Regions from separate parts of the Allobosea sp. LjRoot237 genome, predicted to be linked through region 1. Evidence: riboswitches for the same ligand, from Rfam matches in the RefSeq annotation. Region 1 holds a riboswitch; the other holds the start of a gene.
What was found. A riboswitch is a leader RNA that binds a small molecule or an ion and turns the genes downstream of it on or off. The one in region 1 is predicted to bind glycine.

Region 1 (7,222 bases):
AGCACCCGCAGCGACAGGCCGATCATGGCGAGCCCGGTCACCACCGAGACGATGAGATAGATCAGCCCGCCGAAGCCCATCAGCGCCGGCAGCACCGCGACCGGAGCCAGCACCAGCGTATAGGCGACGATCTGTCGGCGGGTCGCGGCCGGGCCGGCGACGTTCGGCAGCATCGGGATGCCGGCGCGGGCATAGTCGTCGGACTTCACCAGGGCCAGCGCCCAGAAATGCGGTGGCGTCCACAGGAAGATGATCGCGAACAGCACGATCGAGGTCATGCCGAAATCGCCGGTGACCACGGCTTCGCCGATCATCGGCGGGAAGGCACCGGCGGCGCCGCCGATGACGATGTTCTGCGGCGTCGCCCGCTTCAGCCACATCGAATAGACGACGATGTAGAAGAAGATCGTGAAGGCGAGCATCGCCGCCGAGAGCAGGTTGGCGACGAGGCCGAGGACCAGCACGGAGCCGATCGAGAGGGTCAGCCCAAAGGCGAGCGCCTCGGACGGCAGGATACGGCCGGCGGGGATCGGGCGACCGGCTGTGCGCGCCATCACCGCGTCGATGTCGGCATCCCACCACATGTTGAGGCAGCCCGAGGCGCCGGCACCGACCGAGATCGCCAGCAGGGCGGCAAAGCCGATCACCGGATTGACCGCCCCTGGCGCCGCGACCATGCCGCCAAGCGCCGTCACGATCACGAGGAACATCACCCGCGGCTTGAGCAGCGCGAAGAAGTCGCGCGCCTCGCCGGTGGAACTCAGCGAGACTCCGTCGTCAGCCTGGGGGATCTGATCGAAGGCAGCAGACATCGAAATTCGTTCGCTTCAACTTTCGTGATGCCCGAGGGCATCGTTTGCGGGATCCGCCCGTCTCCGGAACGCCTTGAACCAGGCGCTCGGGGGAGGGGCGGCGGCGGGCGAGAGGCCCGCCGCCGATGTGTTCAGTGGTCCGAGCCGGTGATGCGCGGCAGCGTCTCGAACTGGTGGAAGGGCGGCGGCGAGGACAGGGTCCACTCCAGCGTGGTCGCGCCTTCGCCCCACGGGTTGTTGCCGGCGAGCTCCTTCTTCGTGAAGGCGACGACGATGCCGTAGAGCCAGATCAGGAGGCCGGCCGCGAAGATATAGGAGCCGATCGACGACCAGAAATGCCAGCCGGCGAAGGCGTCGGGATAGTCGACATAGTGCCGCGGCATGCCCGAGAGCCCGAGGAAGTGCTGCGGGAAGAACAGCAGGTTCGCGCCGATGAAGGCGACCCAGAAGTGCAGGCTGCCGATCCAGTCCGGGATGATGTAGCCGCTCATCTTCGGGAACCAGTAGTAGAAGCCCGCGAAGATGCCGAACACCGCGCCGAGCGACAGCACGTAGTGGAAGTGCGCCACCACGTAGTAGGTCGCGTGCAGCGAACGGTCGAGACCGGCATTGGCGAGCACGACGCCGGTGACGCCGCCGACGGTGAACAGGAAGATGAAGCCGACCGCCCAGAGCATCGGCGCGGTGAAGCGGAGCGAGCCGCCCCACATCGTCGCGATCCAGGAGAAGATCTTCACGCCGGTGGGCACCGCGATCACCATCGTCGCGAACACGAAGTAGCGCTGCGTGTTGAGCGACAGGCCGACCGTGTACATGTGGTGGGCCCAGACGATGAAGCCGACCACGCCGATCGCGACCATGGCATAGGCCATGCCGAGATAGCCGAAGATCGGCTTCTTCGAGAAGGTCGAGATGATGTGGCTGACGATGCCGAAGGCCGGCAGGATCATGATGTAGACTTCGGGGTGGCCGAAGAACCAGAACAGGTGCTGGTAGAGCACCGGGTCGCCGCCGCCGGCCGGATCATAGAAGGTCGTGCCGAAATTGCGGTCGGTCAGCAGCATGGTGATCGCGCCGGCCAGGACCGGCAGCGCAAGCAGCAGCAGGAAGGCGGTGACCAGCACGCCCCAGGCGAACAGCGGCATCTTGTGCATGGTCATGCCAGGCGCGCGCATGTTCAGGATGGTGGTGATGAAGTTGATCGCGCCCAGGATCGAGGCTGCGCCGGCAAGGTGCAGCGACAGGATGCCGAAATCGACCGAAGGGCCGGGATGGCCTGTCGACGAGAACGGCGGATAGACCGTCCAGCCGGTGCCGACGCCCTTGGCGCCGGGGGCGCCCTCGACGAACATCGAGATCAGCAGCAGGATCAGCGCCGCGACCGTCAGCCAGAACGAGATGTTGTTCATGCGCGGGAAGGCCATGTCCGGCGCCCCGATCATCAGCGGCACGAACCAGTTGCCGAAGCCGCCGATCACCGCGGGCATGACCATGAAGAAGATCATGATCAGGCCGTGGCCGGTGACGAAGACGTTGTAGCTCTGGCCGTTGGCGAAGATCTGCAGGCCCGGCTGCTGCAACTCGATGCGCATCATGATCGACAGGAAGCCGCCGATCAGGCCCGCGATGATCGAGAAGATCAGATAGAGCGTGCCGATGTCCTTGTGGTTGGTCGAGAGCAGCCAGCGCCGCCAACCCGTGGGGGTATGGTGCTCGTGGGCGTGGGCGTCGTCATGCCCGTGGGCGTGGGGAGCCGCGGTAGCCATGAAATTCGTCTCCTCCTGCGAATACGGTTCGCGTGAGTTCTTTCAAGAGTGTCGGGTTCAGCGGGTCGCTTCGGCGACCTTGCTGGCGGCGTCGGCCGCATTGGCGAATTTCTGCTTCGCTTCCGCGAGCCAGGCCGTGTAGCGCTCCTGGCTGACGACGCGGATGGCGATCGGCATGAAGGCGTGGTTCTGGCCGCAGATGAACGAGCATTGGCCGTAGAAGATGCCTTCGCGATCGGCCTTGAACCAGGTTTCGTTCAGGCGGCCGGGGATGGCGTCGATCTTCAGGCCGAAGGCCGGCAGAGCGAATTTGTGGATGACGTCGGCGCCGGTGACCTGCACGCGCACGATCTTGCCGACCGGAACGACCGCCTCGTTGTCGACGGCGAGCAGGCGCGGCGCCTCGGATTCGGCGATCTTCTTGGACTGGATCGCCTCGGCGCGCTGCTTCTCGTCGAGCATCAGCGAATCGAAGCCGAAGCTGCCGCCTTCCTGCGGGTACTCGTAGGACCAGTACCACTGCTTGCCGGTGACCTTCACGGTCATGTCGGCCTGCGGAATCTCGAGCTGCAGCTTGAGCAGGCGGAAGGAGGGGATCGCGATCACGACCAGGATCAGAACGGGGATGATCGTCCAGGCCACTTCGAGCAGCGCGTGGTGCGTCGTCTTCGAGGCGACTGGGTTCCGCTTCTCGTTGAAGCGCCAGGCGACATAGATCAGCAGCCCCAGCACGAAGAGCGTGATGATGAAGATGAGTACGTTCACCGAGTCATGGAACCAGTGGATGAACGTCGCGACCTCGGTCGCAGCCGGCTGCAGATTCAGCTCCCAGGGCTGCGGCATGCCGTTCTGGGCCGATGCGGCGGCCGGCGAAAACGCTGCCAGAGCTGCAGCGAGGGCCGCCAGCGCGTTCCTGAGAGGAGTGGTCACAAATCGCATCGGTCCGACATAGCTCCTTTGATGCCGCGCGATCTGCCTCGGTCAGCTTCAAGGCAGGCGCGCCGGGACGGCCACGTCTGGCCACCCCGGTTGTTCGGCATTGCGATAAATCAAAGATCACGCTTGCGCCAGTGGGACAATGACAGGCTGTGACGCAGTCCGTGCGGCATAAGTACGCGACATGCGCATGGGCGGCGGGCGGCCGGTCGACGCTGCCAGCGTCGAGTCCGCCGCGCGGGCGCTTATGATGCTTCGCCTTGACAGGAATCGGGACGCATGGTCGGAACGCATTCTCGCATGGCGGGGGCGCCGTTCGACATGGGTATGCGTGCATCCCCATGTCCATCAGGAGAGGAGGACACGGATGCGCTTATCTATCGGTCCCGTGGCCGCGGCGCTCGCCGTCCTAGGCTTCGGCTGGCTTTCGGCTGTGCCTGCCCTTGCGCAGGGTGCGGTGCGTTCCACCCATGGCGACTGGCAGATGCGCTGCGAGACCCCGCCCGGCGCCAAGGCCGAGCAATGCGCGCTCGTGCAGAACGTCGCCGCCGAGGATCGGCCGAACCTCACCTTGCTGGTGATCGTGCTGAAGACGGCTGACCAGAAGAGCCGTCTGCTGCGCGTGGTCGCGCCGCTCGGCGTGCTGCTGCCCTCCGGCCTCGGCCTCAAGATCGACGACAAGGATATCGGCCGCGCCGGCTTCGTGCGCTGCCTGACGACCGGCTGTGTCGCCGAGGTCGTGATGGACGATACCCTGCTCGGTCAGCTCAAGACTGGTAAGAGCGCCACATTCATCGTGTTTCAGACGCCGGAGGAAGGGGTCGGAATTCCGGTTTCGCTCAACGGATTCGGCCCCGGCGTGGAGGCTTTGCCGTGATTGATCGCTTTGCTGGCCGTATCGGCCGGTTCATTCTGCCTGCCGGCCTGGCGCTCGCACTCGCCGGCTGCGGCTCTTCCGGCTCCTCGAGCACGGGCGAGCCCAGCACCACGCAGAAGCTCGGCAATATCCTCATGTTCCAGTCGACCACGCCGCCGGCGCCCAATCAGCTGCCGACCGACGATGAGGTCAACTTCATCTGCCCCTCGGTGATCATCGCCGATGGCGGCGCCGCGATCCGCGCCCAGTCGGGGCAGGACAGCGGCAGCCTGCGCAGCCAGGTCTCGATCACCACCACCGCGCGCGAGTGTACCCAGGCCAACAAGGATGGCGGCTTCACCCTCAAGGTCGGCGTCGAGGGGCGTATCCTGATTGGCCCGGCCGGTGGCGCCGGCAGCTATGGCGCGACATTGATCACCCAGGTGATGCGCAATAACCAGGTCATCGCGCGCCGTAGCGCCCGTGTCGGCGGGGCGATCCCCTCCGGCCAGACCGGTGCCGACTTCTCGCATGTCGAGGGCAACATCGTTGTCCCGCCTGGCTCCGGCGAGGTCGAGATCATCGTCGGGTTGAGCACCGGCGGCGGCGAGCCGGCACGGCGCCGGCGCAGATAAGCAGCACGCTGCCGTGAACTGAGGCAGGGGGCCGATTGACTCGGCCCCTCGCTCGTCTATTGCTGGCTCAGCCGCATCATCCCCGCGGGAGAGACCGGAGCCGGACTTGTCCGGACCCGGCGCCGAAGGCGCAACCGCCCCGGAAACGCTCAGGCAAACGGACCGCGTGGGAATTGGCGCTCTGGAAAGTGGCGGGCCTTTTAGGCTCGCCCACCGACGGGGGTAACTCGCCCAAGGCTTTAAGCCTGGCGGGGAAATCTCTCAGGTCCCGAGACAGAGGGGGCGCGCTCCGGACGATTCCGTCCGGGGCTCGCGCTCGACTCTGGAAGGGATGCCATGGCTGCCGAAGCCGAGACTGCAAGCACCGAGCCGCTGCTCAAGACGCCGTTTCATGCCCGCCACGTTGCGGCAGGCGCGCGCATGGTGCCGTTCGCGGGCTACGACATGCCGGTCCAGTACCCGGCTGGCATCATGGCCGAGCACAACTGGACGCGTGAGAGTGCCGGCCTGTTCGACGTCTCGCATATGGGCCAGGCCTTCCTCGTCGGTCCCGACCATGAGACCACGGCCCGCGCCCTCGAGGCGCTGATCCCGGCCGATATCGTCAACCTGCCGCCCGGCAAGCAGCGCTATTCGCAGCTGCTGAACGAGGACGGCGGCATTCTCGACGATCTCATGGTGACGCGCTCGGCCGATCCCGACGAGGACGGCGCGCTGCTGCTCGTCGTCAACGCCGCCTGCAAGATCGCCGACTACGCTCATATCGAGGCGCGCCTGCCGGCCAATGTGAAGCTGGTCAAAGCCGAGCATCGCGGCCTGATCGCCCTGCAGGGGCCGAAGGCCGAGGAAGCGCTGGCGGCGCTCAATCCCGAAGCGGCCGAGATGGGCTTCATGACCTTGCGCACGATGAAGCTCGGCGGGGTCAAGGCCAATGTCAGCCGCTCCGGCTACACCGGCGAGGACGGCTACGAGATTTCCGCTGCGGCCGACCGCATCGGCGAGATCTGGGACGCGCTCCTGCTCGACATGCGCGTCAAGCCGATCGGCCTCGGTGCCCGCGATTCGCTGCGGCTCGAAGCCGGGCTTTGCCTTTACGGCCATGACATCGACACCACGACCTCGCCGGTCGAGGCGGCGCTCAACTGGTCGATCCAGAAGCGCCGGCGCGAGGAAGGCGGCTTCCCGGGCGCGGCGCGCATCCAGCGCGAATTCGCCGAGAAGCCGGCCCGCATCCGCGTCGGCCTGCTGCCGGAAGGCCGCGCTCCGGCGCGTGAGGGAGCGGAGATCGCGACCGCCGACGGCACCATCGTCGGCAAAGTCACTTCTGGCGGTTTCGGCCCGACCCTGAACGGCCCCTGCGCTATGGGCTACGTCGCCCGGGAGCATTCTGCTCCCGGCACGAAGCTCGACCTGATCGTGCGCGGCAAGCCGCTGGCGGCGACCGTCGCCGCCATGCCTTTCGTCCCCAACCGCTACAAGCGCTGAGCTTCATCCCTTTTCGCCGGAGGAAACCCATGGCCGAGACCCGCTACACCAAGGACCACGAATATATCCGCATCGAGGGTGATACCGGCACGGTCGGCATCACCGACTACGCCCAGGGTCAGCTCGGCGACGTCGTCTTCGTCGAGCTGCCTTCGGTCGGCAAGGCGCTGACCAAGGGCGGTGAGGCCGCCGTGGTCGAGAGCGTCAAGGCAGCTTCCGAAGTCTATGCGCCGGTCTCCGGCGAGGTCGTCGCCGTCAACAGCGAGCTCGAGGCTGCGCCCGGCACGGTCAACGAGGACCCGGCCGGCAAGGGCTGGTTCGTCAAGCTCAAGCTCACGGACGCTGCCGAGCTGGAGGGCCTGCTGAGCGAGGCCGAGTACCAGGACTACGTCAAGACGCTTTGAGGCGTCGGGACGCGTCATTCTCGGACGGAGCGCAGCGGAGATCCGAGAATCTCCGGACGAGAAGGCACTGGTTGAAGAGATGCTCGGGTCAAGCCCGAGCATGACGGGCGGTGGCCCGCCGCATCGATCGAGGACTGGAAACCGGAATGCGCTATCTCCCCCTGACCGAGACCGACCGCGAGGACATGCTCGCGCGCATCGGCGTCCCCGATGTCGACGCGCTCTTCTCCGATGTGCCCGCCGGCAAGCTGCTGAAAGAGCCGCTCGACCTGCCGCGCGCCAAGGGCGAGCTCGAAGTCGAGCGCATCCTCGGGCGGCTGTCGGCGAA
Region 2 (7,222 bases), 410 kb from region 1:
GAAGAAGAGACGACGCAGGTTCATGCCGCTTTCCTTCCGAAGATCTTGCCGAAGAAGCCGCGCTTCTCGCCGGGGATGGTCATCGGCAGGTTCTCGCCCTTGAGGCGACGCACGGCGTCGAAATAGGCGAGCGCCGGGGCGCTGCGCTCATCCGCCAGGGTGACGGGCGAGCCGATATTGGAGGCACGCAGCACGTCCATGCTCTCCGGGATGATGCCGAGCAGCGGGATCGACAGGATCTCGAGGACGTCGTCCACCTTCAGCATGTCGCCGCGCTCGGCGCGGGCGGGGTCGTAGCGGGTGAGGAGCAGATGCTTCTCCATGCGCTCGCCGTTCTCGGCCTTCAGAGTCTTCGAATCGAGCAAGCCGATGATGCGGTCGGAATCGCGCACCGAAGAGACCTCCGGATTGGTCACCACGATCGCGATGTCGGCATGGCGCATGGCGAGGGTGGCGCCGCGCTCGATGCCGGCCGGGCTGTCGCAGATCACCCAGTCGAAATGGCTCTTCAGCGCGCCGATGACCTTCTCGACGCCCTCGGAGGTGAGGTTGTCCTTGTCGCGCGTCTGCGAGGCCGGCAGCAGGTAGAGCGTCTCGACTCGTTTGTCGCGGATCAACGCCTGCGTCAGCTTGGCCTCGCCCTGGATCACGTTGACGAGGTCGTAGACCACCCGCCGCTCGGCACCCATGATCAGGTCGAGATTGCGCAGGCCGACATCGAAGTCGACGACCACGACCTTGTCGCCGTTTTGCGCCAGCGCCGCGCCCAGGGCGGCGGAGGAGGTCGTCTTGCCGACGCCGCCCTTGCCCGATGTGACCACGATGACCTTGCCCATTGACCTCTCCTAGTTCCGGTGGACGCGTTGTTTGGTCGACATTTTGAGTTGCGCGAATTCTTGTCGTTCGACCGGTTCCGGTCGAACGGAAAGCGCGCTAGGCGATTGACCCGGCCGTGAAGGTTTCGCCTTCGAGCCAGAACTGGGCAGGCTTACCGCGCAGGCCCGGCTCCAGGTCCTCGGCCGTCTTGTAGTAGCCGTCGATGCCGACCAGCTCGGCCTCGAGCTTGCGGCAGAAGATGCGCGCCTCTGCATTGCCCAGCGTGCCGGCCATCGCCCGCCCCCGCAGGGTGCCGTAGATATGGATCGAACCGCCGGCGATGACCTCCGCGCCGGACGCGACCGATCCGACGATGGTCACATCGCCCTCGGAGAAGATCGACTGCCCGGAGCGCACCGGCTGGGTGACGACGAGCGACGTCGGCGCGGTCCTGGCGGGCAGCGGCGTGGCGGGCGCCTCTGCCATGGTCTCGGCGGCAGGGGCTTCCTTGGCCGGCTCGGCCGCTGGCTCCTCGATGTCTCCGGTCGCCTTTCCGCCCGACATGGCCGGCGGCAGGTCGTTCCCGAGCATGGAGGGGCGTGCGCCCTCGATCCCCATGATCCGGACATTGCGCGCGCCGAGCTTGCCGACGAGATCGCGCAGCTGCGCGCGGTCGATCTCGAGGCCCTCGACGTCCAGTACGACCGGGCGCCGCAGGAAGAAGCCGGCGGAGCGGCCGGCGAGATCGTCGAGCCGCACCAGCCAATCCTCGAAGGGCAGCTCGGGTGTCAGCGTCAGCGCGAGATAGGATCGCCCCTTGAGGCGGATCGGCCGGGGTTTGGTTAACACGGCGGTCATCTTGGTAAATTTTCGGTTGCTCAGATGTAGGAATCGAATGGTTAACGAGCGGTAAATCGCTCGGGCGATTATCGGGGAGAACGGCCCGGAAAAGCGCCAAAATGTGATAAAAACCTATTATATATCAATATGTTACTATTTTATCGCGCTGATGCGCTGCCGTTAAAACCAATGAAGGAGACGCCTTGCGGGATTGGTTTGCCGAGTCGGTGGCTGTCCAACGGTCGGCGCTGAAGGTTGGCGAGCCCGGTCATGCTTCGGCCAGATCGCGCTTGACAGAAATGGCGGACAAACTAGCACTTGCCGCAGCGGGAGAGATCGGTCCGACGTCAAAATCGGACCGGCGCCGACGGAGCAACCGCCCCGGAAACTCTCAGGCAAAACGTACCGCTGCCGATGATTCGACTCTGAAACGCAGAACCGCAGTTCTGCGCCGATGGTGCAAGTCGACAGCCCAGCTGATTGGGCGCGACGAAGCTCTCAGGCCAATGACAGAGGGGGTGCTGACGACCCGCATTGCGCGGGCAGGAGCACCTATGAGCACATCCGACATCTCGCGCGTCGCCGTCATCGGCGCGGGCATTACCGACATCACCACCGCCTATAACCTCGCCCGGCGCGGCTGCCCGCCCTATCGCCATGGCAGCTTCAGCTTGCGACAGGCGGAGAACAGCGAGCGCAGGACGACGAGTGCTGCTTCAATACGCGCCTCCCATTCGATGATATCACTTCTGCGAGGACGGGCGATCTTGCACCTGACCTTGTTCCGATCCCACACCTGCTTCCGCTAAACAGTCCCATGAACTCTGCCGCACGACACGATAACGGGATCGCGGTCGCTCCCGGGAACGCCGCCGGGCCGATCGTCGTCCTGAGCGAGGCCCTGAGTTTCTGGGGCGGCGTCGATCCCGCCACGGGAGTGGTCATCGACGTGCATCACCCCTCGCATGGCGTCTCGCTCGCCGGTGCGGTCGTGATGATGCCGAGCAGCCGAGGCTCCTGCTCCGGCTCGGGCGTGCTGCTGGAACTCGCACTTTCGGGCAGGAACCCTGCGGCCCTGATCTTCGCTGGTCCGGAGGACACGCTGACGCTCGGGGCAATCGTCGCCTCGGAGATGTTCGGGCGCCACATCCCCGTCATCCGCCTTTCGGAAGGGGCCTTTGCCGCCCTGTCGGCCGCGACGGACGCGACGATCGCACCGGACGGGATATGGGCGAATGGCGGGCGTGTGCGGATTCCTCTTTCCGCGACGGCCCATGACGACCTGCAGCTTTCCCTTGCCGACCATCGCATGCTCGCCGGGGCCGAGGGCATCGCTGCCCGGCAGGCGATGCGCATCATCTGCGCCATGGCCTGCCAGCAGGGGGCGACCGACCTCATTGACGTGAGGCGGGCCCATGTCGACGGCTGCATCTATGCCGGCCCGGCCAATCTGATCTTTGCCGAGAAGATGGAGGAGCTCGGAGCGCGCGCCCGCGTTCCGACGACGATGAACGCCATCTCGGTCGATTATGCGAACTGGCGCCGTCAGGGCGTGGCGCACGATTTCGGCGAGCCGGCGACGCGTCTCGCCGACGCCTATGTGCGCATGGGATGCCAGGCGAGCTTCACCTGCGCGCCCTACTCCCTGCCGGATCCGCCGGGTTTCGGTGAAGCGATCGGCTGGTCGGAATCGAATGCGGTGATCTTCGCCAATTCCGTGCTCGGAGCCCGGACGGCGAAGCACCCGGACTTTCTGGATTTCTGCATCGCCGTCACCGGCCGGGCACCACGCGCCGGAGCTTTTCTCGACGAAGGCCGGCGGGCGCGCCGCGTGGTCCGGATCGACCTGCCGGAGAACGCGAGCTCGTCGGCCTGGCCCCTGATCGGCTATCTCGCCGGCCTCGCCTCGCCCGATCGAATCCCGCTGATCAAGGGCCTCGCGAAGACCCGGCCGACACGGGACGATCTCAAGGCGCTCTGCGTCGCCTTCGGGACGACCTCCGCCGCAGCCATGCTGCATGTCGAGGGCATCACGCCGGAAGCGGAAAGCCTCAGCGGCACTCCCGAGGACGAGATTTTTGTGACGCGCGAAGACCTTGCCGCCGGCTGGCGCAAGCTGAGCAGCGGCCCCTCGGATGTCGACCTCGTCGCAATCGGCAGTCCGCATGCCTCTCTCGACGAGTGCCGGGCCGTCGCGGAGCGTCTCGATGGCCGCCCTCTCGCAAAGACCGTCGCCGTCATCATCACGGCCGGGAGAGAGGTCGTGGCCGCGGCAGAGGCCGATGGAACGATGACGAGGTTGCGCGAGAGCGGCGTCGACGTCATTCCCGACCTCTGCTGGTGCTCGATCACACGCCCGGTTTTCCCGGAGCAGGCCAAGGTCGTCCTGACCACCTCCGGCAAATACGCCCATTACGGGCCGGGGCTCTCCGGCTGCATGGTGAGGCTCGGAACCCTCGATGACTGCATCGAGGCTGCCCTCACAGGCATCGCACCCGCCCGTTTGCCGGCCTGGCTTGCCGGGCCAGGGTGAATTTGTCTGGCACTATTCTACGGTCACGCCTTGCGCGGTGCCGATGTCACGAGCCAGATGCCGCAAACGATGATGGCGAAGCCTGCCAGGTGGAACCAGACGATCTGCTCGCCGAGCACGATGAAGCTCAGCGCTGCGCTGGTTGGCGGTAGGAGGTGCATGAACATGCCGGTCCTGCCGGGGCCGAGCACAGCGACCGAGCGGTTCCAGAAGACATAGGCCAGGATCGACGGGAAGAGCGCGAAATAGATCAGCGCGCTGGCGGTCGCCATGGTGGGCTGGAAGCCGCCCTGCAGGGCGTATTCCCAGGCGACGGCCGGCAAATGGAAGAGGACGCCGAAGAACACGGTCACGCCGAGGAACGCCATCGCCGGCAGCCCAGCCGGCCGCCAGCGGATCAGCACGGTGTACAACGCCCAGCAGCTCATGCCGGCGAAGACCAGAATGTCGCCCCGGTTGAGCGCGACGCTCAGAAGCGTCCCTGGATCCCCCCGGCAGATCACCAGAACCGCCCCGCAGAGCGAGAGCGCGATCCCGGCAAGCTGTTGCCGCGTCAGGCTCTCCTTCAGGATCAGATAGGCCAGCAGGAAGGTGGCGACAGGAAGCAGGGAATTGACCAGCGCTGCGTTGGCGACCGGCGTGTAGTGCAGCGCCGCGTAGACGAAACAGTTGAATGCAGTCACGCCGATCGCGCCAAGCAGCGCGAGGAATGGCAGGTTGCTGCGGATGCGCGGCCAGGAATCGACGACTGGCCGCCAGCAGAATGGAGCCAGGATGAGAAGGACCAGGCTCCAGCGCCAGAACGACATCTGCACGGGCGGAATCGACTCGCGCATCAGCCGCGCGATCAGGAAATTGCCCGACCAGAACAGAGGCGGGAGCGTCGCCAGCCAATAGGCCGCACGCGGCACGCCTGCCTGCGGCTTTGTGGCTGGGACAGTCCCGCCGACAGGTTCAGTGCGCATCCGAGGGGCGCCTGGTGCCGGGCAGCTCCGTATAGCGTCCGAGCACGACGTTCACGCCGACGGCGAGCAGGAATACGACGATCAGCAGCGCGTACATACGCGGCATGTCGAAGGTCGCATAAGTCTGGATCACCGCGTAGCCCAGCCCCTGATTGGCGAGCTTGGTCTCGGCCAGCAGCGTGCCGATGATGGCGACACCGAGTCCTATGCGCAGACCGTTGATGACCGGAGCGCGCATCGCCGGCAAATAGATCTTCGAGATCATCTGGCCGACATTGAGCCGGAAGCTGAGGCCGACCCGGATCAGCACGGTGTCGATCTCGCGCATCGCCGCGGCGACGCTGATCGCGACTGGAAAGAACGAGGACAGCGCGCCCATCGCGACCTTGGACCCCGGCCCGACGCCGAACCACATGATCAACAACGGAAAGAAGATGATCTTCGGGGTCGGCCCGAGATAGTGCAGCAGCGGTTCATAGGCGCGCTGCAGGAAGCGATTGCTCCCGAGCAGGATGCCGACGGCGACCCCGCCGCCGCCGCCAATGAGGATCGCGAGCGCCACCTCGCCGGCGGTGACACCGAGATTGGCGTAGAAGGTCGGCTCGACCAGGAGATGGACGAGCGCGCGTATGATGAGGAGCAGCGACGGCACGACGTCGCGATAGAGCAACCCCGAGCGCGCTGCGATCTCCCAGATCGCCAAGAGCCCCACGACGATGCCGATCCGCGTCAACAGCACGGCCCGCGCCTGGTCCATCGTCGTTGGGCGGGTTTCCGTCCGGCCGAGGGTCGTTGTCGTCATCGCGCCGTCACTCCGGGTAGACGAGGCCGTCGATGCGCAGGCTCATTTGCGCGGCGGGATCTGGATCAGCTCGGCGAGCTGCTCCTTGGTCAGCGGCTGGGCTGTGTATTTCAGCGCCACCGCGTCGGGAACGATGGTGTCCAACCCAACGATCTTGTCGGGGTCGAGCGCTTCCTTCGGGAAGAAATCATCCCGCGTGCGCCTGGCGATGGCCTCCGGAATCCCGACGAAATCGGCATAGGCCTTGATCGCTGCATCGCTGGCATACATCGCGTCGATGGTCTCGCGATAGGCGGCCATGTAGCGATCGATCACGGCCTTCTTGTTCTGGAGCGCGCTGGTGTTGGCGATCAGCAGGCGGACCGTCTGGCTTTTGAAGGCCTGGGTGTCGTTGCCGGTTGCGACGACCCGGATCTCGCCCTTGTCGAGCTGCGGCAGGCCGAAGGGCGGCGCAGCCCAGCCGACATCGATCTGGCCGGACATCACCTGGGTCAGCGTCGGCGCCGGGCCCCCGGTCGCGGTCGGGCGGATCCTGAGGCTGTTCTCCTTGATGAAGGCGTTGACGACGCCATGGGTCGACGAGCCATTGGTCGAAAACGAGACCGTGTGGTTCTGCAGATCCTTGAGCGCCTTCACCGGGGAGTCGCTTTTGACATACCAGTAGAGATCCTTCGCCCCGGTGGTCTCCGCGCCGATGATGCGGATCGGCGCGCCCTTCGAATAGGCTGAGAGCGCTCCCATGATGCCGCCGGCGACGCCGATGTCGACGCTGTTGGAAAGCACGGCCTGCTGGGTCTCGCCGCCACCCTGGGTGTAGAGCATCTCGAGCTCGAGATTGTGCTTCTTGAAGATGCCGAGCCTCGTGCCGACTTCCGAGATCGAGGTATCCCAGTTGCCGCGCTGGCCGATCGCCAGCTTGAGCTTGTCCTGGGCGGCTGCGTCCTGCGCCATCGACAGCGCGAAGCTAAGTGCCGCAAGCGTCGACATGACCGTCTTGAATGTCGTCATCCTGTCCTCCCCTGTCGCCAGCTCGGTGCGGCTGGCCTTCATCGTCCTGCCTTCGCTTCTGTGGCGAAGTGGAAAGCCCGGAAGCTTCTCGGTGCCTCAGATCTTGAAGGCCTCCAGCGTGCTGGAATGGAAGAGCTCCTCGACCGAAAGCCGTCGCGAGGACAGCCCCTGGCTGTGATGGGCCTGGAGGAACGCCTCCAGCGCGTGGCGATTGGGGCCCACACCATAGGACCAGAAATCCTGCCCCATCAGGCTGCG

Region 2: another riboswitch for glycine. It lies ahead of ACSQ24_RS21850 (hypothetical protein); the one in region 1 lies ahead of gcvT (glycine cleavage system aminomethyltransferase GcvT).

The regions. Positions count from the first base shown of each region.
Region 1 is NZ_CAXUQP020000001.1:4,065,238-4,072,459, reverse strand. Features, by position in the region: gene ACSQ24_RS19805 (heme o synthase) at 1-812, opposite strand, end outside; gene ctaD (cytochrome c oxidase subunit I) at 944-2,578, opposite strand; gene coxB (cytochrome c oxidase subunit II) at 2,636-3,517, opposite strand; gene ACSQ24_RS19790 (invasion associated locus B family protein) at 3,882-4,391, shown strand; gene ACSQ24_RS19785 (hypothetical protein) at 4,388-5,005, shown strand; glycine riboswitch at 5,081-5,180, shown strand; glycine riboswitch at 5,185-5,284, shown strand; gene gcvT (glycine cleavage system aminomethyltransferase GcvT) at 5,342-6,490, shown strand; gene gcvH (glycine cleavage system protein GcvH) at 6,520-6,894, shown strand; gene gcvPA (aminomethyl-transferring glycine dehydrogenase subunit GcvPA) at 7,041-7,222, shown strand, end outside.
Region 2 is NZ_CAXUQP020000001.1:4,473,652-4,480,873, reverse strand. Features, by position in the region: gene minE (cell division topological specificity factor MinE) at 1-24, opposite strand, end outside; gene minD (septum site-determining protein MinD) at 21-836, opposite strand; gene minC (septum site-determining protein MinC) at 934-1,674, opposite strand; glycine riboswitch at 1,974-2,074, shown strand; gene ACSQ24_RS21850 (hypothetical protein) at 2,211-2,465, shown strand; gene lhpI (cis-3-hydroxy-L-proline dehydratase) at 2,474-4,189, shown strand; gene ACSQ24_RS21840 (DMT family transporter) at 4,213-5,154, opposite strand; gene ACSQ24_RS21835 (ABC transporter permease) at 5,144-5,956, opposite strand; gene ACSQ24_RS21830 (ABC transporter substrate-binding protein) at 5,999-6,964, opposite strand; gene ACSQ24_RS21825 (ABC transporter substrate-binding protein) at 7,061-7,222, opposite strand, start outside.